Regions from separate parts of the Enterobacter sp. KBR-315C3_2022 genome, predicted to be linked through region 3. Evidence: predicted binding sites of a transcription regulator. Region 3 holds the regulator's gene; each other region holds the start of a gene.
The links. The regulator LexA, encoded in region 3, represses DNA repair genes until DNA is damaged. The targets are predictions, from matches to a motif close to TNCTGTATGTACATACAGNA.

Region 1 (7,211 bases), on a different contig from region 3:
CACGTCCAGGCCAAGACGCTCCTGCTCGTTAATCGCCTGCTTGATGTGCTCAGCGATGCCGGTGCGGTAGTGATTCGCATCCAGGTTACCCTTTTTGAAGTCCAGACGCAGGCCGCGGATCTCGGTGGTCTGCGGGAAGGAGCCGATGGTAGTGGTCGGCCACGCGGGCAGATTGAAGCGGGCGCGCTGGGCTTCGGCGCGCACCTCATACGGGCTCTGGCGCTGGCTGTCCCGGGCGGTGATGGCTGCCAGGCGTTTCTCGACCGCCGGGTTGTGCACGCGAGCCGAGTGGCGGCGCGCCTGAATCGGGGCGCTCCATTCGGCAATCGCCGCCGTGTCGCCGGTGTTCAGGGCGTTACGCAGCAGCGCGAGCTCCTCACATTTTTGCAGGGCGAAGGCAAACCAGCTTTTAACTTCCGCATCCAGACGCGTTTCGACGCTCAGATCGATCGGGCTGTGCAGCAGCGAGCAGGAAGAGGCCACCCACAGCTCGCGTTCGCCGACGATCTCTTTAATCTGGCCATATTTTTCCGTGAGATCGGCGCGCCAGACGTTACGACCGTTGATCAGACCGGCGGAGAGCAGCCAGTCCGCAGGCAGGCGGCTGTGCAGCTCGGCCACATCGTCTTTGCCGTGGACCAGGTCAACGTGCAGGCCCTGAACCGGCAGCGCGGTGATGGCGTCGAGGTTCGGCGTAACGCCTTCGAAATAGGTGGTCAGCAGCAGCTTCACCTGCCCGGTGAGCGCGTCGTACGCCGGTTTAAAGGCATCAAGCCAGGCCTGAGGCAGCTCCAGCACCAGCGCCGGTTCGTCGATTTGCACCCACTGGATGCCGCGCTTGCCCAGCTCGCTCAGCACCTGCTTGTAGACCGGCAGAATAGCGTTTAGCAGGCTGAGGCGGTCAAACTGCTCGCCTTTGACTTTGCCCAGCCACAGGTACGTTACCGGCCCGAGCAGCACGGGCTTCACCTGGTGGCCCAGCGCCAGCGCTTCATCCACTTCGTCCAGCAGCTGCGTCCAGCCCAGCTTAAACTGCTGCCCCTTCACAAACTCCGGCACCATATAGTGATAGTTGGTGTTGAACCACTTGGTCATTTCCGCCGCGGCCGCTGGCTCACCCGTTCGCGCGCGGCCGCGGCCAATGCGGAACAGGGTATCGATATCGACCGATCCATCTTTGTTCTGATGACGAGCCGGCACGTTGCCCAGCAGCAGGCTGGTCGTCAGAACATGGTCGTACCAGGCGAAATCGCCCACCGGCAGCAGGTCAACGCCCGCCTGCTTTTGCTGCTCCCAGTGGCGGGCGCGCAGCTCGCGGCCAACGGCCAGCAGCTCTTCGCGGGTGGAATTGCCCGCCCAGTAGCTTTCCTGTGCTTTTTTCAGCTCGCGGCGCAGGCCAACGCGAGGGAAACCGAGAGTGTGAGTGCGGATTGTCATGGTATGCCCCTTGTGAATTTTTACGTTTTAGACGTCCAGATGTTTACACATCCATAATTGGCAGTTACTGTATATTCCTCAAGCGCAAAATGTTCATGGCGAAGTGAAGGACTTTCATGATCGAGATAAAACACCTGAAAACGCTACAAGCGTTGCGGAACTGCGGCTCGCTCGCGGCGGCGGCGGCCACGCTGCACCAGACCCAGTCCGCCCTTTCCCACCAGTTCAGCGATCTGGAACAACGCCTTGGCTTTCGTCTGTTTGTGCGTAAGAGCCAGCCGCTGCGCTTTACGCCGCAGGGCGAGATCCTGCTACAGCTGGCGAATCAGGTGCTGCCGCAGATTGCCAGCGCGCTGCAGTCGTGCAACGAGCCGCAGCAGACCAAACTGCGTATCGCCATTGAGTGTCATAGCTGCATTCAGTGGCTGACGCCCGCGCTTGAGAACTTCCGCCAGAAGTGGCCGCAGGTAGAGATGGACTTTAAATCCGGCGTCACCTTCGACCCGCAGCCCTCGCTCCAGCAGGGCGAACTGGACCTGGTGATGACGTCCGACATCCTTCCACGCAGCGGCCTGCACTATTCGCCGATGTTTGATTATGAGGTGCGCCTGGTGCTGGCACCCGATCATCCGCTGGCGGCCAAAACACGCGTCACGCCGGAAGACCTGGCGACGGAAATGCTGCTGATTTATCCGGTGCAGCGCAGCCGCCTGGATATCTGGCGCCACTTTCTGCAGCCGGCGGGCGTGAGCCCGCAGTTGAAAAGCGTGGATAACACGCTGCTGTTGATTCAAATGGTAGCGGCCAGAATGGGCATCGCGGCGCTGCCGCACTGGGTCGTGGAGAGCTTTGAGCGTCAGGGTCTGGTGGTCACCAAAACCCTGGGCGAGGGCCTGTGGAGCAGGCTGTACGCCGCCGTGCGCGACGGCGAGCAGCGCCAGGCCATTACGGAAGCGTTTATTCGCTCAGCGCGGAACCACGCCTGCGACCATCTTCCGTTTGTGCGGAGCGCGGAGCGACCCATCGGCGATGGACCCACAGCGAAGCCAGAATCACCGCTCCACCAATAATGAAGCTCGGCCAGTGCGGCTGCTCCTGCCATATGGCAAGGTTCACCAGCAGCCCCGCGGGCACGTGCACGTTGTTCATGATCCCCAGCGTACCGGCGTCGACCTGCGTCGCGCCGTAGTTCCACATGAAGTAACCCAGCCCGGAAGCAACCACGCCCAGCCAGACCAGAACACCCCACTGCACCGACGTCGTCGGGAGCTTTTGCGGGTTGCCGAGCATAAACCACGCCGCCACCGCGACAATCGCCGCGCCCAGGTAAAACCAGGCGAAGGCGTTGTGCTGCGGCATCGGCCGGGTTTCCATCAGGCGCTTATAGCCCACCATGCCGATGGCGAAGCTGATATTGGCAAGCTGGACGAACATCAGCCCGGTCCAGAAGTGATCGCTCACTTTGTCGTAGCGAATAATCGCCGCGCCCAGCACCGCCAGCGCGGCGCTCAGTAGATATCCCCAGCGCAAGCGACGTCTGCTCAGCAGGTCGTAGATCAGCGTGATATAGAGCGGCGTGAGCACGGTAAAAAGCAGAAACTCCGAGACGGACAGGTAGACATAGGCCCGGAAGCTGAACAGGTACATGATGCCGAGCTGCATCGCGCCCACCAGCATGTACAGCAGAATGGTTTTCAGCGTTTGCCCGCGCGTACGCAGAAACGGCAGGAACACCAGCGCGGCCAGCCCCACGCGCATCAGCACCGAAAAGTAGCTGTCGACCGAACCCGCAAGGTATTCGCCAATCAGGCTAAAGGAGAAGGCCCACAGGATGGTGGTGATAATGAGTAGCGCCACAATGCTTGTCTCGCAAAAAGAAGGAGAGGCATTGTAGCGAACTCTTTAGTTGACAACTGAACGATAAATAACCGCTTGAGAATTATTCAAGGAACAGCTTGCGCAGATACTTCGGTACAGCGTTGTCGGCATTGGTGCCGATCACTTCCAGCTCCGGGTGCAGGTCCTTCAGGCGCTGGTGCGCGTTTTCCATGATGCAGCCTTTGCCCGCCATGGAGAGCATTTCGGCATCGTTCATGCCGTCGCCAAAGGCGATGCAGTCTTTCAGCTCAAAGCCCAGACGCTTCGCGACGGCTTCCAGGGCGTGACCTTTCGACACGCCGCCCGCCATCACTTCCAGACAGGTCAGCGTTGAGAAGCTCACGTTCACGCGATCGCCCCAGCGCGCGTTGATCGCCTGCTCAAGCGGCAGAAGCTCCTCGTGGCTTTCGCAGGTAAAGAACACTTTGCTGATCCCTTCCGGATCCAGCAGGCCCGGCTCGTAAAGGGAATACTGGAAGACCGCCTCTTTAAAGAAGCGCATCTCATCCGGGCGATGGCGGTTCATAAACCACTCATCGTCGCGGTAGACGTTGGTGACGATCGCCGGGTTGTTATGCACCACGCCGAAGAGATCGGCGGCGATATCGCGGTCGAGGTTATGGGTGAAAATCAGGTTGCCGTCGGTGTCGTGTACGCGCGCACCGTTGGAGGTGATCATGTAGGCTTTGATGTCCAGGTTATCGCGGATCTGCCCCACGTCCACGTGGTGGCGGCCGGTGGCAAACACGAAGTTCACGCCACGGGCAGTCAGGAGTTTTAAGGTCTCTTTCGCGTAAGGCGATAGGGTGTGGTCGGGCGAAAGCAGCGTGCCATCTAAGTCAGATGCAACAACCTGGTACATAGGGATCTCAACCTCTGGTAAAAAATAATAATCAGTTATGCCTGTCGAAAAACTCGACGATGGCGTTCAGCGCGACTGAGCGCATAGCGTCCTTTTCGAAAAGGATCTCATGGTACGCGCCGTTTATGACCAGCGGTTTACCCCCTTCACAGGGATGACCGGCGGCGGCGCGCAGTTCACAAAAGCGGTCGTGCATGCGGTTATCCACCACGCGCTCTTCTTCGGCCTGAATCAGAAGCGTCGGCGTGGCGTCGTTCGCCACCCCGCCCAGCACCTGCTCACCGGCTAAAACGCCTTCACGCACCCAGTGCCAGGTGGGACCACCTACGCGCAGGCGCGGCTCATCGGCGTAAAAGCGCAGGTTGCGGCGATAGCGCTGCCGACTGTGGGTGAGCACGTTGAGCGCAAACGGCAGCGCGCGCCAGCGGCCCGTGCCGATGGCATACCCTTCCCGAATGCGCTGATGGCCCTCAGCCCAGTCGAGAAGCGGACGTACCATCCAGTCTGGAAAACGGATCACAATGCCGTACATGGGCGCGGTAAGCGCGATAGCATCGCACTGATGCGCGTGACGCTGCAGGAACAGCGTGGCGATAGCGCCGCCCATGGAGTGCGCCAGGATGTAGCGCCTGCGCCACGGCCCCGGCTCAACCTCCTGCTGCCAGAAGGCGGCGAGATCGTCGACGTAATCGCTGAAATGATCCACGTGACCCCGGTGCGTGTCCGACAGCATGCGCCCGGAAAGCCCCTGCCCGCGATGGTCGATAATCAGGACATCAAAGCCCATGTGAACCAGGTCATACGCCAGCTCGGCGTATTTGACGTAGCTTTCGATACGGCCAGGGCAGACCACGATGACGCGGTCGTTTTGCTCATTACGAAAGCGCACAAAGCGCACCGGAACGTTATCGACGCCCGTAAACTCATCTTCCTCGCGCTGACGCCAGAAATCGGTCAGCGGCCCCATAGAGAAAGCAGCAAATGCGTTTTCTCGTGTTTCCCAGTCCTTTTTCTGCTGCAACATTGGGTTTCCACCCCTGTAAGCCAAGGAATATCGTTTTTTCTTAACCGGTCACAAAATGACTCAACAATAGCGTATTGTGGCATAAAAACAGACGATTCGGGAGCTTCAAATGACCTTCGAGTGGTGGTTCGCGTACCTGCTGACATCCATTATCCTCAGCCTTTCTCCGGGCTCGGGGGCCATCAACACCATGACCACCTCCATCAACCACGGCTACCGCGGGGCGGTGGCGTCGATTGCCGGATTGCAGACCGGGCTGGGCATTCACATCGTCCTGGTGGGGATTGGCCTCGGCACGCTGTTCTCACGCTCGGTGCTGGCGTTTGAAGTGCTGAAATGGGCCGGGGCGGCGTACCTGATTTGGCTCGGCATTCAGCAGTGGCGCGCGGCGGGCTCGATTGATCTGAATACCCTCGCCCATACGCAAACGCGCGGCCGCCTGTTTAAGCGTGCGGTGTTTGTGAACCTGACTAACCCGAAAAGCATTGTGTTTCTCGCCGCGCTGTTCCCGCAGTTTATCGTTCCGCACCAGCCGCAGGTGATGCAGTACGTGGTGCTCGGCGCGACCACCATTATCGTCGATATCATTGTGATGATTGGCTACGCGACGCTGGCGCAGCGGATTGCGGCGTGGATTAAAGGGCCTAAGCAGATGAAGGCCCTCAATAAGGTATTTGGTTCGCTGTTTATGCTGGTGGGCGCGCTGCTTGCGTCAGCGCGTCACGCTTAGCGAGAAATGATGAGGTGGATGCCGAAGCCCGCAAACAGCGCGCCGGCGAAGCCGTCGATCCACTTCGCAATGCGCTGGTAGCCGCGGCGCATCGCAGGCATGGCAAACAGGCTGGCGACGATGGTGAACCAGGCAAACGTCTCTACCACGATCAGCAGGAAGATCCCCCAGCGCGCGCCCGCGCCGACGCTGTCACCGACGAACAGGGAGAACACGGACCCGAAGTAGATAATCGCTTTCGGGTTCGCCAGATTGGTCAGCAGCCCTTTGACAAAGCTGCGTCCGCCCGTTGCCAGCTCCACCTTTGGCTCTTCCGGTTTTTTCTCTTCTTTCTTCAGCGCCCCGCGCAGCATCTGGTAGCCCATCCAGCACAGATACAGGCCGCCGCCCACCATGATGATGTTATGCAGCCAGGCCATTTTCGCCAGGATCAGGTTCAGGCCGAGCAGCGCCACGGCGGCCCAGACCATCACGCCCATGGTAATGCCGAGTACGCCCATCATCGCCTCTTTACGAGAGCGGCTCACGGCAGTTTGCGATACGAAGAAAAAGTCAGGGCCGGGGCTCATCAGCGCAACGATGTGCACTAACGCCACGGTGAGAAATAGCATCAACATAATTAACTCGCGGGGAAATAATTCAGTGAGTCACCATCCTGGCACTTTTTCGCCCGGCTGACTACTCCTCATCATCACCATCGGCGTGGGAGCGAATGAGCGCCATAAACTCTTTACCGAAGCGCTCCAGCTTGCGCGTGCCGACGCCGTTGACGCTGAGCATTTCGCTGGCGCTGAGCGGCACCTGCTCGGCCATCTCGATGAGCGTGGCGTCGTTGAACACCACGTACGGCGGAATGTTCTCTTCGTCGGCAATGGCCTTACGCAGCTTGCGCAGTTTGGCAAACAGCTTGCGGTCGTAGTTGCCGCCGTAGGATTTTTGCATCACGCGCGGCTTGAGCGCAATCACGCGCGGCACGGCGAGCTTCAGTTCAACCTCACCGCGCAGCACCGGGCGCGCGGCTTCCGTCAGCTGAAGCGCAGAGTGCTGAGCAATGTTTTGCGTGGCGAAACCGAGGTGGATCAGCTGGCGAATGATGCTGACCCAGTGCTCGTGGCTCTGTTCTTTACCGATGCCGTAAACGGGCAGCTTGTCGTGGCCCATATCGCGGATGCGCTGGTTATTGGCGCCGCGCAGCACTTCGACCACGTAGCCCATCCCGAAGCGCTGATTCACGCGGCCAATGGTCGAGAGCGCCTTACGCGCGTCCATCAGGCCATCGT
Region 2 (7,211 bases), on a different contig from region 3:
GTATCTGATCGATCTTGCTGCTGCGCGACCAGACGCGGTGCGCGGCAAGCAGATCAAACAGCTTCGTCATAAACGCATCGTCGACCTTATCACCTTCCACGATGCCGTCTTCGCCCTTATCGGCTACCTTCAGGAGCGATTTAAACTGGCGCGCGTCGCCCGCCAGCGCAATCGGCTTAAGGTGCTTATAGGCTTCAAGCAGATAATAGGCCGCATCGCCGTTGTTCTGCAGGCTCTGAATATCCCCGCACGGCACGATAACGGCATCCACCGTCAGCGATGGTGCGCCCGCGAAGGTCGCCGCGATCGGCAGCACGGAGCCGTCATCGGCGGTGACTTCACCCATGCGCGAGTAAAGCAGTTTCGCGTGAACGCCCTTGGACTTCAGCCCCTTCATGATGCTCAGCACGTCGCTGGCGCGGGTTTTGTCGTTCAGCAGGATGGCCACCACGCGACCTTTGATTGAGCCACCCGGCACGGCGTACAGGCTAAGCGAAGGATCTTTCTTCACGCCGTTCACGTCTTTCGGCGGCGCGGCGTTTCGCTGCTCGTCGGTAAGCGTGATGCCCAGATTGTCTGCCACGCCCTGCGCGAGCTGAATGTCGATGCGCGCCAGCTGATCGACGACGCGCTCGCGGATATAGGTGCGCACCACCTTGCTCAGCTCGAAGCTAAAGCCGCCGATAATATGCTGTTGCTCAATCGGCGTCTGGCTGTTCCAGAACAGGCGAGGGTGGGCGTAATACTCACCAAAGGACGGGCTGCGCTCGCGAATTTTGTTGCCGTCGACGCGCTCCTGATAAGACTCAAAGCCGCCGCGCTTTGGTCCCGGCGGCGTTTCGCGTGGCCAGTTATCGTTAATTGAGTTCGGCTCGTAGTTCGCTGGGTTGGTGTCGATATCCTGGCGGTGCATCCCGTCGCGCTGGAAGTTGTGGTACGGACAGGTTGGACGGTTGATCGGAATTTCATGGAAGTTCGGCCCGCCGAGGCGGCTGATCTGCGTATCGGTGTACGAGAACAGGCGACCCTGCAGCAGCGGATCGTTGGTGAAATCCAGACCGGGAACGATATGGCCCGGGTGGAACGCCGCCTGCTCGTTTTCGGCAAAGAAGTTGTCCGGGTTGCGGTTGAGCACCATTTTGCCCACCAGCTGAACCGGCACCAGCTCCTCCGGAATGAGCTTCGTTGGGTCGAGCAGATCGAAGTCGAACTTGAACTCGTCCTCTTCGGGGATCAGCTGCAGCCCAAGCTCGTATTCCGGGAAATCGCCCGCTTCAATCGATTCCCACAGCTCGCGGCGGTGGAAGTCCGGGTCGCGCCCGGTGAGCTTCTGCGCTTCATCCCACACCAGGGACGCTTTGCCCGCAACGGGCTTCCAGTGGAAGCGGACAAACGTGGCTTTACCTTCGGCGTTGATCAGGCGGAAGGTGTGGATACCGAAGCCTTCCATCGTGCGCAGGCTGCGCGGAATGCCGCGGTCCGACATCGCCCAGATGACGTTGTGCAGCGTTTCAGGCTGCAGCGAGATGTAGTCCCAGAAGGTGTCGTGCGCACTTTGTCCCTGCGGTATCGCCCAGTGGGGCTCCGGTTTTACCGCATGGACAAAGTCAGGAAACTTATGCGCATCCTGAATGAAGAAGACGGGGGTGTTGTTGCCTACCAGGTCAAAAATGCCTTCATCGGTATAGAACTTGGTGGCGAAGCCGCGAATATCGCGCACCGTATCGGCCGAGCCCGCGCCACCCTGAACGGTGGAGAAGCGCACAAATACCGGCGTTTTTTTATTGGGATCGGAGAGGAAGTCCGCTTTGGTGATCGCTTTCAGGCTCTTATACGGCTGGAAATAGCCGTGTGCCGCAGAGCCGCGCGCGTGGACGATGCGCTCCGGAATGCGCTCGTGGTCAAAATGGGTGATTTTTTCCCGCAGGATAAAATCTTCCAGCAGCGTGGGGCCGCGGCTGCCCGCGCGCAGCGAGTTTTGATCGTCCGCGATGCGCACGCCCTGATTGGTCGTCAGCGCAAAGCCTTCGCCCCCTTTGCGGTGCGGCTCGAGCGAGTCTACCTTGTCATTGCCCGCGTCCGGTGATTTCATGCTGCCCGGTGCGGTAGGCTGTTCCCCGGGCGCCGAGTGGCCGGGAGTCGGGCGGTGAGAACCATCCGCAGGTGCGAGAGAGTCCATCCCCGGTTGTGATTCTTCGGTGCCATGAATGGGTGACTGATGTGATTTATCTTTGTTCGACATTGCACGCTTCTCCTTTATCCATTGCTAAAAACCCTACTAAGCATAGAACAACATCGCGGATTGGCTGGGGAACTAAGAGTTTTCATATACAGAACTTAGCGAAAGGAGCTAAACGACGCGAGCCGGGCGCGACGCCGCGGGGAAGAATCGGCTATGATAGGATTTTCCTGCTTCCCGATTTTGTTTTAGTGAACCAGTCGCTTATGAAACCATTTCGTCAACAAAACCGTCGAGTCATTAGCTACGTGCCGCGCGTCGAACCTGCGCCGCCTGAACACGCCCTGAAGGTCGATGGTTTTCGTGATGTCTGGCAGCTGCGTGGCAAATACGTGGCCTTTGTGCTGATGGGCGAACATTTTCGCCGCTCCCCCGCGTTTTCCGTGCCGGAGTCGGCCCAGCGCTGGGCTGTTCAAATCCGTCAGGACGACGAGGTTGAAGAGTAACAGACAAAAAAAACCGCCGAATGGCGGTTTTTTTATCTCGAAAGCGATTAGCGGTGCGCCAGCTCGGCGTCCTCTTCGCTGTCCATAATCGTTTTGTCGGTTTGCTTCAGCCACTGGCTGGTCAGCGTCCCGGCGGTCATTGAGCCGCTGACGTTCAGCGCCGTGCGGCCCATGTCGATCAGCGGTTCAACGGAGATCAGCAGCGCAACCAGCGTTACCGGCAGGCCCAGCGCGGGAAGCACGATCAGCGCGGCGAAGGTCGCACCGCCGCCCACGCCCGCAACGCCCGCTGAGCTGATGGTCACAATGCCGACCAGAGTCGCAATCCATACCGGATCCAGCGGGTTAATTCCAACAGTAGGAGCAACCATCACCGCCAGCATGGCCGGGTAGAGGCCCGCACATCCGTTCTGACCAATGGTCGCACCAAAGGACGCGGAGAAGCTGGCAATTGATTCCGGCACGCCCAGACGACGGGTCTGCGCTTCCACGTTCAGCGGGATAGACGCCGCGCTGGAACGGCTGGTGAACGCGAAGGTCAGCACTGGCCACACTTTGCGGAAGTACTTCAGCGGGCTCACGCCGTTTACGCCCAGCAGGATGCCGTGGACAACAAACATAATGCCCAGGCCCAGGTAGGAAGCGATAACGAAGCTGCCCAGCTTGATGATGTCCTGCAGGTTAGAGCCCGCAACCACTTTGGTCATCAGGGCCAGCACGCCGTAAGGCGTCAGCTGCATCACCAGACGTACCAGCTTCATCACCCAGCTTTGCAGGGTATCGATAGCGATCAGCACGCGTTCGCCCTTCGGCGCGTCGTCTTTCAGCAGCTTCAGCGCGGCCACGCCAAGGAATGCCGCAAAGATCACTACGCTGATAATAGAAGTTGGGCTTGCGCCGGTGAGGTCGGCAAACGGGTTCTTCGGAATAAAGGAGAGCACCATTTGCGGTACGGTCAGGTCCGCCAGTTTGCCAACGTAGTTGGTTTGGATCGCGGTAAGACGCGCGGTTTCAGCCGAACCCTGTACCAGACCTTCTGCGGTCAGACCAAACAGGTTGGTCACCAGCACGCCCACCAGCGCCGCAATCAGCGTGGTGAACAGCAGGGTGCCGATGGTCAGGAAGCTGATTTTGCCCAGCTGAGTGGCGTTGTGCAGGCGCGCGACGGCGCTCAGAATAGAGGCAAACACCAGCGGCATCACGATCATCTGCAGCAGCTGCACGTAGCCGTTGCCGACGATGTTGAACCACTGGATGGAGTCTTTCATTACCGGGTTATCAGAACCGTAAATAGCCTGCAGTGCCAGACCAAATACAACGCCCATTCCCAGACCGACGAGCACCTTCTTCGCCAGGCTCCACTGTTTGTGACGCGTCTGCGTGAGAAGCAATAGCAATACGACGAACACGACAATGTTCGCGATAAGTGGAAAATTCATCCCCGTTCTCCTGATTTATTTTACGGTCGGTTTTTACCGATCCTGTTGGCGCAAGGTTATCAGAAGTGTGATGTGGCGCTTATATCCAAATGGAATGGTTTATGACAAATGGGATGGTTTTGTCGGTTTAATGTTCAATCTGGTGATTAATAAATCGGTTGAACTGAAATTGCAGCGAATTGATCATCTGGGACGACCAGCGCACTGCACCATTTTCGGGCAGGCTCTGCGGCATCCACACCGCCCACGCAAAGAGCGCCATGCATAGCACGCGCTCCAGCTGGTTGCCTTTCTGCGGCACGAGAATGGGTAAGCGAAAGCGCCAGCGGCAGGGCCACAGCAGCGGGACGCCGGCCGGGGTGAGCATGTCTGCAAGGATATGGCTCAGGTAGCCGAGCACCATGCCCTGAATGGCGTCGGCGGGGACGATCCAGCTCTCGGGCACCTTCAGGTAGAACAGCGTTAATAAACCGAACACCGCCAGCAGGCTGTGGGTAAATCCGCGGTGCCCGAAGGCTCTGGCAATCGGCTTCGAGATCCATTTCAGCCGCTGCCCAAGGAACGATTTTGGGTGATCGATATCGGGCAGAAGGCAGGTCAGTACGGCCGAGGGGACGATATGCCACCAGTCGCCCTGCGCCAGCACGGGCGTCAGCTCAGCGTTTTTAGCAAACACTGCGCATGCGATTGAAAAAAGCAGGTGGCCTTCCGCCGTCATGATAAAACCCTGGAGACTGTCAATTCATCCAGTATAGGGTTTTTATACAGTACATGAAAGAGGTGACGGTGTAACTCTTTGTCACAAATCGCTTAGAGCGATTAACCCGCGCCCACAGAGGCCGTGCGCGGTGGGCGCGGGCATTTACGCTACTCGCCGAGGAGATGACGGGCAGTGAGTTCGGTTAACGATTTGAGCCTGACGTCAGCAAGCGCGAATCGCGGGTCGTGCTGGCCCTCTTCGGCAGGGACGACGATCGAGCGCATGCGTGCGGCTTTGGACGCTACCATGCCGTTAACGGAATCCTCCAGCGCCACGCAGGTGAGCGGGTCGAGGCCGAGTTTGGCGGCGCAGTCCATATAGACCTGCGGGTGCGGCTTGCTGTAGGGCAGCTTTTCCGCAGAGGCCAGCGCGTCAAAGCTGTCGCGCAGGTCAAACATGGTCAGCACTTTTTCCAGCATATGCAGCGGCGACGCGGAGGCCAGTCCAACCTTGAGGCCGTTGGCCTTGCACAGGGCCACCGCCTCGCGAACGCCGGGCAGGAGCGGCTTGCTCTCTTCGACCAGCGAAATGGCGCGGCTGATGATGCGTGCCGTCACCTCGGCGCGATCCGGGCCCGCCCATGGCTGGTGGGCATACCAGAGTTCAACCACCATATCGATACGCAGTCCCAGCGTATCGGGCAGCTCGTGACGGCGGCTAATATCAACGCCAAGGCTGGCCATGACGTCCAGTTCGGCACGATCCCACAGGGGCTCGGAATCGATAAGTAATCCATCCATGTCAAAAATTGCGGCAAGAGTTTGGCGCGGTGTCGACATCACAACGTCTCCTTTTTTAGGGTGTACGACAGACGATAAGTGCTAGGTGCTCACCGCAATTTAGCATAACGCCTTTAAAGAACGGGCGAAAATGATGGGTAGCAGGTAAACTTACGCAAAAATAGCGCGTCTTTTGAAGGGGAACTGATGACGTATCAACAAGCTGGACGCATTGCAGTCTTAAAACGTATTGCCGGGTGGATTATTTTTATACCGGCGGTCATTTCCACGCTGATCTCCGTGCTCAAGTTTATGTACGACCACAGCGAAAAGCAGGCAGGGATTAACGCGGTCATGCTTGATTTTGCGCACGTCATGATAGAAATGATGCGCTTTAACACGCCGTTCCTGAACGTTTTCTGGTTTAACTCGCCGACGCCGGATTTCCACCAGCAGCTGAATATCGGGTTCTGGATCATCTACGCCCTGATCTTCGTCGCCATGGCGCTGCAGGCCTCCGGCGCGCGCATGAGCCGCCAGACGCGTTTTTTACGCGAAGGGGTGGAGGACCAGCTGATCCTGGAGAAAGCGAAGGGCGCGGAGGGGCTGAGCCGCGAGCAGATTGAAGCGCGCATTGTTGTGCCGCGCCACACCATTTTCCTGCAAATTTTCCCGCTCTATATCCTGCCCGTTATCATCATCGTGGCTGGATACTTTTTCTTTAAGCTGCTCGGCTTCCTGTAAAGACGGCGGGTGGCGCAAGGCCACCCGTTCAGCGCTACGCCGCGAGCACGCGTTCCAGCGCGCGCTCGGCATTGACCAGATGCTGACCGCCAAACAGAATGGCGCGGTTGATCAGGGTGTACAGCTGATAGACCGGCTGACGATCGAGAAAACCGGCCGGTAGCGGCGATACGGATTGATACCCATCATAAATCTGCGGCGGCTGTTCTGGATGCAACGGCAGCATGGCGAGGTCGCACTCCCTGTCACCCCAGTAGCAGGCGGGGTCGTAGATATACGGCCCGTTTGGTCCAAGCGCGCAGTTGTCAGACCATAAATCCCCATGCAGCAGGGAAGGCTGCGGCTGATGTGACGCAAGGCGCTGCTGGACGTGCTCGACTATCGCATCGATATTGCCAAACGCCAGCCCCTTTTCGGCCGCCAGCTCCAGCTGCCAGCCTATGCGCTGCTCGGCAAAGAAGGTGGACCACCGGCGCTGCCAGGCGTTTGGCTGCGGCGTGGTGGAAAGATCGTTGTCGAAATCCAGGCCAAACTGAGGCTGATCGCTCCACTGGTGCAGCCGGGCAATCTGCTGTCCGAGGATAAAGGCATTGTGGGCATCCAGCGGGCGGGGCGGAAGATAGTCCATGACCAGAAAGCTGTAGTCGCGGTCGCTCCCAACGGCCAGCACCTGAGGAACCGCAACCGTCTTGCTGCGTGACAGCAGCTCAAGCTGATCGGCTTCGGCGGTAAAAATGGGCAGCAATTCCCGCTCGTCGGCCTTAACGAAAAGATCGCGCCCCGCGTAGCGTAAATGCCACGCGGCGTGGATTTCTCCGCCCGGCAGTTCGGTACGCAGTTCGATTTCACCTTCACCCAGCTGTT
Region 3 (7,211 bases):
TCCTGGCGGTGTTTGTTGCGGGCGTCTGGCTGATGCGCGCGGCGGGCTGCGTGGTCAATGACTACGCGGACCGCAAGTTTGACGGGCACGTGAAGCGCACGGCCCATCGACCGCTGCCGAGCGGTCAGGTTTCCGAGAAAGAGGCCCGCACGCTGTTTGTGGTGCTGGTGCTGCTCTCCTTCCTGCTGGTGTTAACGCTTAACACCATGACCATTCTGCTTTCGATAGCCGCGCTGGCGCTGGCCTGGGTCTACCCGTTCATGAAGCGCTACACCCATCTGCCGCAGGTGGTGCTGGGTGCCGCGTTTGGCTGGTCGATCCCAATGGCGTTCGCCGCGGTGAGCGAGTCCGTGCCGCTGAGCTGCTGGCTGATGTTCCTGGCCAACATTCTCTGGGCCGTGGCGTACGATACGCAATATGCGATGGTTGACCGCGACGACGATCTGAAGATTGGAATCAAGTCGACGGCGATTTTGTTCGGGCGTCAGGACAAGCTGATCATCGGTATTCTGCAGGTGGCGGTGCTGGCGCTGATGGTGGCCATCGGTCGCCTTAACGGCCTGAACTGGGAGTTTTACTGGTCCGTGCTGGTGGCGGGGCTGCTGTTTGCGTACCAGCAAAAGCTGATTGCGAAGCGGGATCGCGAAGCGTGCTTCAAGGCGTTTATGAACAATAACTACGTGGGCCTGGTGCTGTTCTTGGGGCTGGCGATGAGCTACTTTTCATAAAAGTACGGCAGCCGAATGGCTGCCGTTTTGTTTTCTCCCTCTCCCCGTGGGAGAGGGCCGGGGTGAGGGCATCACTCGCCCTGCGTCGAACTCTCAATCGTTAAACGCACGTCGGCGGTAATCAGCTCTGCCAGCATCTGGTAGATCTTCATCGTCTCTTCCGGCTCGGCGTCGCCCGTGTCGCTAATGAACCCTTCGTCACGCAGCGTCAGCACCAGCGAGCTGAACACCGCCTTATCAAAGAACTCAGGAGCATTGATACCGTGCAGAACGGAGAGGCGCTGCGCCAGCGTCCGGCTCTCTTTTTCCAGCGTGCCGCGGTTGATGGACGGATTCGCGCTCAGCAGCCAGAAGGTAATGGCGTAACGTTGCAGCGTTTCGCGCGCCCCGGCGGCCAGCAGCTGCAGAGTGCGGGAGCGTGACGGGTTGATGAGCAGCTCGTTCTCATTAACCGTAATCAGCCCCTGACGACACATCTCTTCCGTCATCTTCGCCAGCTCGACGGCCAGCTCGTCCTTGCTCCAGCGCAGGAACAGCTCCGCTTTCAGCATCGGATAGATGGCTTCAATGTGGCGTAACAGCTCCTGATGCGAAATGCGGCGGTGCTGGGTCAGAATGGCGGCCATCAGGGACGGCAGCATCAGCATATGCGTGATGTTGTTGCGGTAGTAGGTCATCAGCACCGCCTGCTCGCGCGGCAGAATGATGATGTCACCGATCGTATCTTTCTCGACTTCAAACTTGTTCATCTGCAGCGCATGGTCGATAAGCTCGCTGGCGGTGGCAGAAGGAACGGTTGAATCGACGGAGTACGGCACGTTGCGCATGATGTCCAGGTAGCAATCGAGCTGCTCGGTCAGCTGCTCGCGTGTGAGCGAGCGCTGGCGAGAGGCCAGAAGCGCCGTGCAGCACAGGTTCATGGCGTTGGCCGCACCGGCGCTGTTGATACGCACCATCAGCTCTGACGCAATGCCGTTGACGGTCGGCGTCAGCCACGCTGGACGCACCGCCTCGATGGGATCGATGGATTCACGCCACTCGGGCACGTGGGTATTCAGGTACGTCATCAGCGGCATCGGCTCGCCGAAGTTCACGTAGCCCTCGCCCAGGTTGCGCAGCTTGCTGAGGCCGCGCAGCATCTGCGGCAGGCTCTCTTTCTCTTTTGTGGCTCCGCGCAGCTCTTTCGCATAGGTGCCCACTTCCATCACGTGCTCATAGCCAATGTAGATTGGCACCAGCGTGATGGGCCGCGTACCGCCGCGCAGCATCGCCTGAATGGTCATCGACAGCGTGCCGGTCTTCGGATCGAGCAGACGACCCGTACGCGAGCGGCCACCTTCGACGAAGTATTCTACGGAATAGCCGCGGCTGAACAGCTCGCCAAGGTATTCGCGGAAGACGGTCGAGTAGAGCTTGTTGCCCTTGAAGGTTCGACGAATAAAGAACGCGCCCAGGCGGCGGAAGATCGGGCCTGCTGGCCAGAAGTTCAGGTTAATACCGGCAGCGATGTGCGGCGGCACCAGCCCCTGGTGGTAAAGCACGTAGGAGAGAAGCAGGTAGTCCATGTGGCTGCGGTGGCAAGGCACGTAGACAATCTCATGGCCGTCGTGTGCCAGCTGGCGCACGCGCTCGGCGTTATGGACGTTGATCCCCTGATAGAGCCGGTTCCAGGTGAAGCCCAGAATGCGGTCAGACAGGCGAATCATCTCGTAGGAGAAGTTCGCGGCGATCTCTTCCATCAGCGCGATAGCGTTCTGCTGGGCCTTCTCGTGGGAAATTTTCTTGCTGCGCGCTTCGTCTTCGACGGCGCGGGCAATCGCCTTAGAGGCCAGCAGCTTGTTGAACAGATCCTGGCGCGCAGGCAGGCGAGGGCCCACCGCGGCGAGACGCTGACGCGCGAAGTGCATGCGCGCCACGCGCGCGAGCTTTTGCGCGATGATCTTGTCCGTGCCGTGCTCGTCCGCCATACGGCGCAGCGAAACGGACGGGGAGAAACGCACGAAGCTGTCGCGCCCCAGCCAGGAGACGGCGAAGAATTTTTGGATGCCGTTAAGCATGCGCAGTGGCGGATTCTCTTCGCCTTTTTCGCGGCCCGGTCGGCGGCCAAACATCACGGAGACCGGCACCATCTGCACGTCCAGATCGGGATTGCTGCGGTGCAGATCGAGATAGTCGTGGAACAGCTTGATGGACTCTTCTTTCGGCGTGTAATAGGTGAACACGCGCGGCCCGCCGTGGATGAACACGTAGCGCGGTAGCAGCGTACCGTCGACTTCCAGCGGTTCAAGCGGGTCGGGCAGATCGTGCGCCAGACACTGCGCGCGAAGCGTCAACAGGTCAGCCTTCGAGTTATAAGGCAAAACGTACATAATCGGGCGCGAGGTATCGAGCCCTAATTCCAGCGCGGGTTCTGCTGGGATAGACTTACTTTTTACCAGTACGCTTAATGGTAAATTAAGTAATTTGTAGTAAATTCGTGGCCAGCCGGACATAAACGATGTAAAGCCTCTGGTTAATAATGCAATTGCGGCGCAAGGATAACAGAAAGCGCGCAAAATTTCTGTTGTTACCCGTCAGACTTCAGGCGGCAGCATAGTGGCTGCGGCTACATATACTTCATCCTGCATGCTGCATGAAAGCGGCATGGACGATCTTGTGTATAGTGACTGACGCTCTTTCCAATAAAAGGTTCTTTTAATGGCCAATAATACCACTGGGTTCACCCGAATCATCAAAGCCGCGGGCTATTCATGGAAAGGTTTCCGTGCCGCGTGGATCAATGAAGCTGCTTTCCGCCAGGAGGGCATTGCCGCTATCGTCGCGGTTATTGTCGCCTGTTTCCTTGACGTTGATGCGATAACCCGCGTACTTCTCATCGGTTCGGTGCTTTTGGTGATGATAGTGGAAATTCTCAATAGCGCTATTGAGGCGGTGGTTGACCGCATCGGTTCCGATTTCCACGAGCTTTCCGGACGCGCAAAAGACATGGGATCCGCTGCCGTACTGCTGGCGATTATCGTTGCGGCGATAACCTGGGTCACGCTGCTTTGGTCGCATTTCCGATGAGCCTCGAGGAATAATTAAGTCCCTGGTTTTTTGTGCAGTTTTTGGTTCCAAATTCGCCTTTGACTGTATATACTCACAGCATAACTGTATATACACCCAGGGGGCGGAATGAAAGCGTTAACGACCAGGCAGCAAGAGGTGTTTGATCTCATCCGGGATCATATCGGCCAGACGGGTATGCCACCCACGCGTGCGGAAATCGCGCAGCGTCTGGGCTTCCGTTCTCCAAACGCTGCCGAGGAACACCTGAAAGCGCTGGCACGTAAAGGCGTGATTGAGATCGTCTCCGGCGCGTCTCGCGGTATTCGTCTGCTCGTCGAAGAAGAGACGGGTATTCCGCTGGTTGGCCGCGTTGCGGCAGGTGAGCCGCTTCTGGCGCAGCAGCATATTGAAGGCCATTATCAGGTCGACCCGGGTATGTTTAAGCCAAGCGCTGATTTCCTGCTGCGCGTTAGCGGGATGTCGATGAAAGACATCGGCATTCTTGACGGCGATCTGCTGGCCGTTCACAAGACGCAGGACGTGCGCAACGGGCAGGTTGTTGTGGCGCGTATTGATGACGAAGTGACCGTTAAGCGCCTGAAAAAACAGGGCAACACCGTGCAGCTTCTGCCGGAAAACAACGAATTCACGCCGATTGTGGTAGACCTGCGCGAGCAGAGCTTCTCGATCGAAGGCCTGGCGGTTGGCGTTATCCGCAACGGCGAATGGCTGTAATCTCTTCCTGACGGGCTGCGGTTTCTCCGCGGCCCGTTTCGTATTATCGTCCCCGGTATTTTCCCATGTCTCTGCTGACGGCTTCCGATAAAGCATTGTGGCGTCTTGCGCTGCCGATGATCTTCTCCAATATCACCGTTCCTCTCCTGGGGCTTGTTGATACGGCGGTGATTGGCCATCTTGACTCGCCCGTGTATCTGGGCGGCGTCGCGATTGGCGCAACGGCGACCAGCTTCCTCTTTATGCTGCTGCTCTTTTTGCGCATGAGCACCACCGGGCTGACGGCGCAGGCGTATGGCGCGAAAGACCCGCTGCGGCTGGCGCGCGCGCTGGTGCAGCCGTTAATCCTGGCGCTGGGCGCGGGAATAGCGATCGTCCTCTTGCGTACACCGCTCATCGATTTGGCGCTGCATATCGTGGGCGGCAGCGAGGCGGTGCTGGAGCAGGCCAGGCGTTTTCTGGCGATCCGCTGGCTCAGCGCGCCCGCGTCGCTGGCCAATCTGGTTCTGCTTGGGTGGCTGCTGGGCGTTCAGTACGCCCGCGCTCCGGTGATCCTGCTGGTGGTGGGCAACCTGCTTAATATCGTCCTCGACCTGTGGCTGGTCATCGGCCTGCACATGAACGTGCAGGGGGCGGCGCTGGCAACGGTGGTGGCGGAGTATGGCACGCTTCTCATCGGATTAGGGATGGTCTGGCGCGTGCTGGCGATGCGCGGGATCCCGGTTGCGCTGCTGAAAAAGGCCTGGCGCGGCAATATTCGCAGGCTGCTGGCCCTAAACCGCGACATCATGCTGCGCTCGCTTCTGCTACAGCTGTGCTTTGGCGCGCTGACCGTTTACGGCGCGCGGCTTGGGCCTGAGATTGTCGCGGTCAATGCGGTTCTGATGACGCTGCTGACCTTTACCGCCTATGCGCTGGACGGCTTTGCCTACGCCGTTGAGGCGCACTCCGGTCAGGCCTATGGCGCAGGAAAAAGCGGCCAGCTACGCGACGTCTGGCGCGCCGCCTGTCGTCAGGCAGGCCTTGTCGCACTCGCGTTCGCCGTGATTTACGCCGGTTTCGGCCAGTCAATCGTTGCCTTACTTACCTCGCTGCCCGCGCTGCGCGAGCTTGCCGGTCATTACCTGATCTGGCAGGCGGTGCTGCCGGTAGTGGGGGTGTGGTGTTATCTGCTGGACGGCATGTTCATCGGGGCAACGCGCGGGGCTGAAATGCGCAACAGCATGGCGGTGGCGGCCGTCGGGTTTGGCCTGACCTTGCTCACCGTTCCGTATCTGGGCAACCACGGGCTGTGGCTCGCGCTGGCCGTTTTCCTCTCTCTGCGCGGGCTGTCGCTGGCCTTTATCTGGCATCGCCACTGGCGTAACGACACCTGGTTTGTGTCTTCGTAATCGTCGCGATGGTTAAAGATTCTGAATATGAAAATGACCTCCGAATCCTTAACTACAATAATTAATACGTCCAGCAGAAAGTACGTGACGGACGAAACTCATTGACGCTTAACACGAGGACACGATTATGAATAAAGACGAAATCGGCGGCAACTGGAAGCAGTTTAAAGGTAAAGCGAAAGAACAGTGGGGCAAACTGACCGACGACGACATGACCGTCATCGAAGGTAAGCGCGATCAGCTTGTCGGCAAAATTCAGGAACGTTACGGCTACGAGAAAGATCAGGCTGAAACCGAAGTGAAAGACTGGGAAACCCGCAACGACTACCGTTGGTAACCCGGTAAACCCGCAGGTACAAGGATGTACTGGCAGAGGGCGGCGCTAAGCCGCCTTTTCTTTTGCCTTAGCGCGGCTTTTTCTTTACCAGGATTGTGTGGTCGTGCTGGCAGGCATCCTGATGCTTACAGGACTCCACCTCCACGCAGGCCGAACACAGGCCGTGCGCTTCAATCACGTTATGCCGCAGGGCAAAGCCCATTTTTGCCGCCAGCGATTGCATAATGTCTTCCACGCCTTCCGCACCTTCTTCCTTAACCGCGCCGCAGCGGTCGCAGATAAACATCGCCGACGTATGGGTTGGCTGATCGAACAGGTGGCACAGGACGTAGCTGTTCGTCGATTCAACTTTATGCACAAACCCTTGTTCCAGAAGAAAATCCAGCGCCCGATAAACGGTCGGCGGTTTCGCCTGCGGCTCGCTCTCGCGCAGCAGGTCGAGCAGATCGTAGGCGCTGATGGCCCCCTGCTGCAGGCTCATCAGACGCAGCACCTCAAGGCGCTGCGGGGTCAGGCGCACATTGCGTTGCGCACAGAGCTTTTCCGCTTGCGCTAACAGCTCCTGCGTTGTGGTCTTATCCATTAAGCACCTCGGATGACGTAAGTGAGAAAGTCTCACTTTATCATGTTCTGCTTAAAACGCCGAGATCCGCCGGGCTGTGCTATACCTGACGCATCACATTCCGGGAAGCGAACGATGAAAAGACCTGACTGTATTCGACACTGGCGCGACGTAGAAGGCGCAGATGATTCCACCTATCCAGACAGCAACGAGCGTTTTGCCATTGGCGCACCGCTGGCGCGCCAGCTCGGGCTGAGGCGAATGGGTATCCATCACGAACGTCTTCCGCCCGGCCGACGCACCTCTTATCCTCATGCCGAAAGCGATGAAGAGGAATTTATCTACGTGCTGGAGGGCTATCCCGAAGCCTGGATCAACGGCTATCTGTGGAAGCTGGAGCCGGGCGATAG

Region 1: metR (HTH-type transcriptional regulator MetR) is a predicted target of LexA. The motif match lies at 1,503-1,522, and genes of this name have one in related genera.
Region 2: AB8804_RS11690 (metal-dependent hydrolase) is a predicted target of LexA. The motif match lies at 4,857-4,876, and genes of this name have one in related genera.

The regions. Positions count from the first base shown of each region.
Region 1 is NZ_JBGKEB010000019.1:22,555-29,765, forward strand. Features, by position in the region: gene metE (5-methyltetrahydropteroyltriglutamate--homocysteine S-methyltransferase) at 1-1,437, opposite strand, end outside; gene metR (HTH-type transcriptional regulator MetR) at 1,554-2,507, shown strand; gene AB8804_RS17815 (carboxylate/amino acid/amine transporter) at 2,395-3,294, opposite strand; gene yigL (sugar/pyridoxal phosphate phosphatase YigL) at 3,377-4,177, opposite strand; gene pldB (lysophospholipase L2) at 4,209-5,201, opposite strand; gene rhtB (homoserine/homoserine lactone efflux protein) at 5,311-5,931, shown strand; gene rhtC (threonine export protein RhtC) at 5,928-6,548, opposite strand; gene recQ (ATP-dependent DNA helicase RecQ) at 6,610-7,211, opposite strand, start outside.
Region 2 is NZ_JBGKEB010000009.1:85,666-92,876, forward strand. Features, by position in the region: gene katE (catalase HPII) at 1-2,242, opposite strand, end outside; gene cedA (cell division activator CedA) at 2,446-2,685, shown strand; gene AB8804_RS11685 (L-cystine transporter) at 2,733-4,124, opposite strand; gene AB8804_RS11690 (metal-dependent hydrolase) at 4,252-4,842, opposite strand; gene hxpB (hexitol phosphatase HxpB) at 4,992-5,663, opposite strand; gene AB8804_RS11700 (YniB family protein) at 5,811-6,347, shown strand; gene AB8804_RS11705 (fructosamine kinase family protein) at 6,382-7,211, opposite strand, start outside.
Region 3 is NZ_JBGKEB010000011.1:98,709-105,919, reverse strand. Features, by position in the region: gene ubiA (4-hydroxybenzoate octaprenyltransferase) at 1-728, shown strand, start outside; gene plsB (glycerol-3-phosphate 1-O-acyltransferase PlsB) at 800-3,220, opposite strand; gene AB8804_RS13575 (diacylglycerol kinase) at 3,426-3,794, shown strand; gene lexA (transcriptional repressor LexA) at 3,903-4,511, shown strand; gene dinF (MATE family efflux transporter DinF) at 4,577-5,902, shown strand; gene AB8804_RS13560 (CsbD family protein) at 6,030-6,239, shown strand; gene zur (zinc uptake transcriptional repressor Zur) at 6,307-6,822, opposite strand; gene AB8804_RS13550 (cupin domain-containing protein) at 6,937-7,211, shown strand, end outside.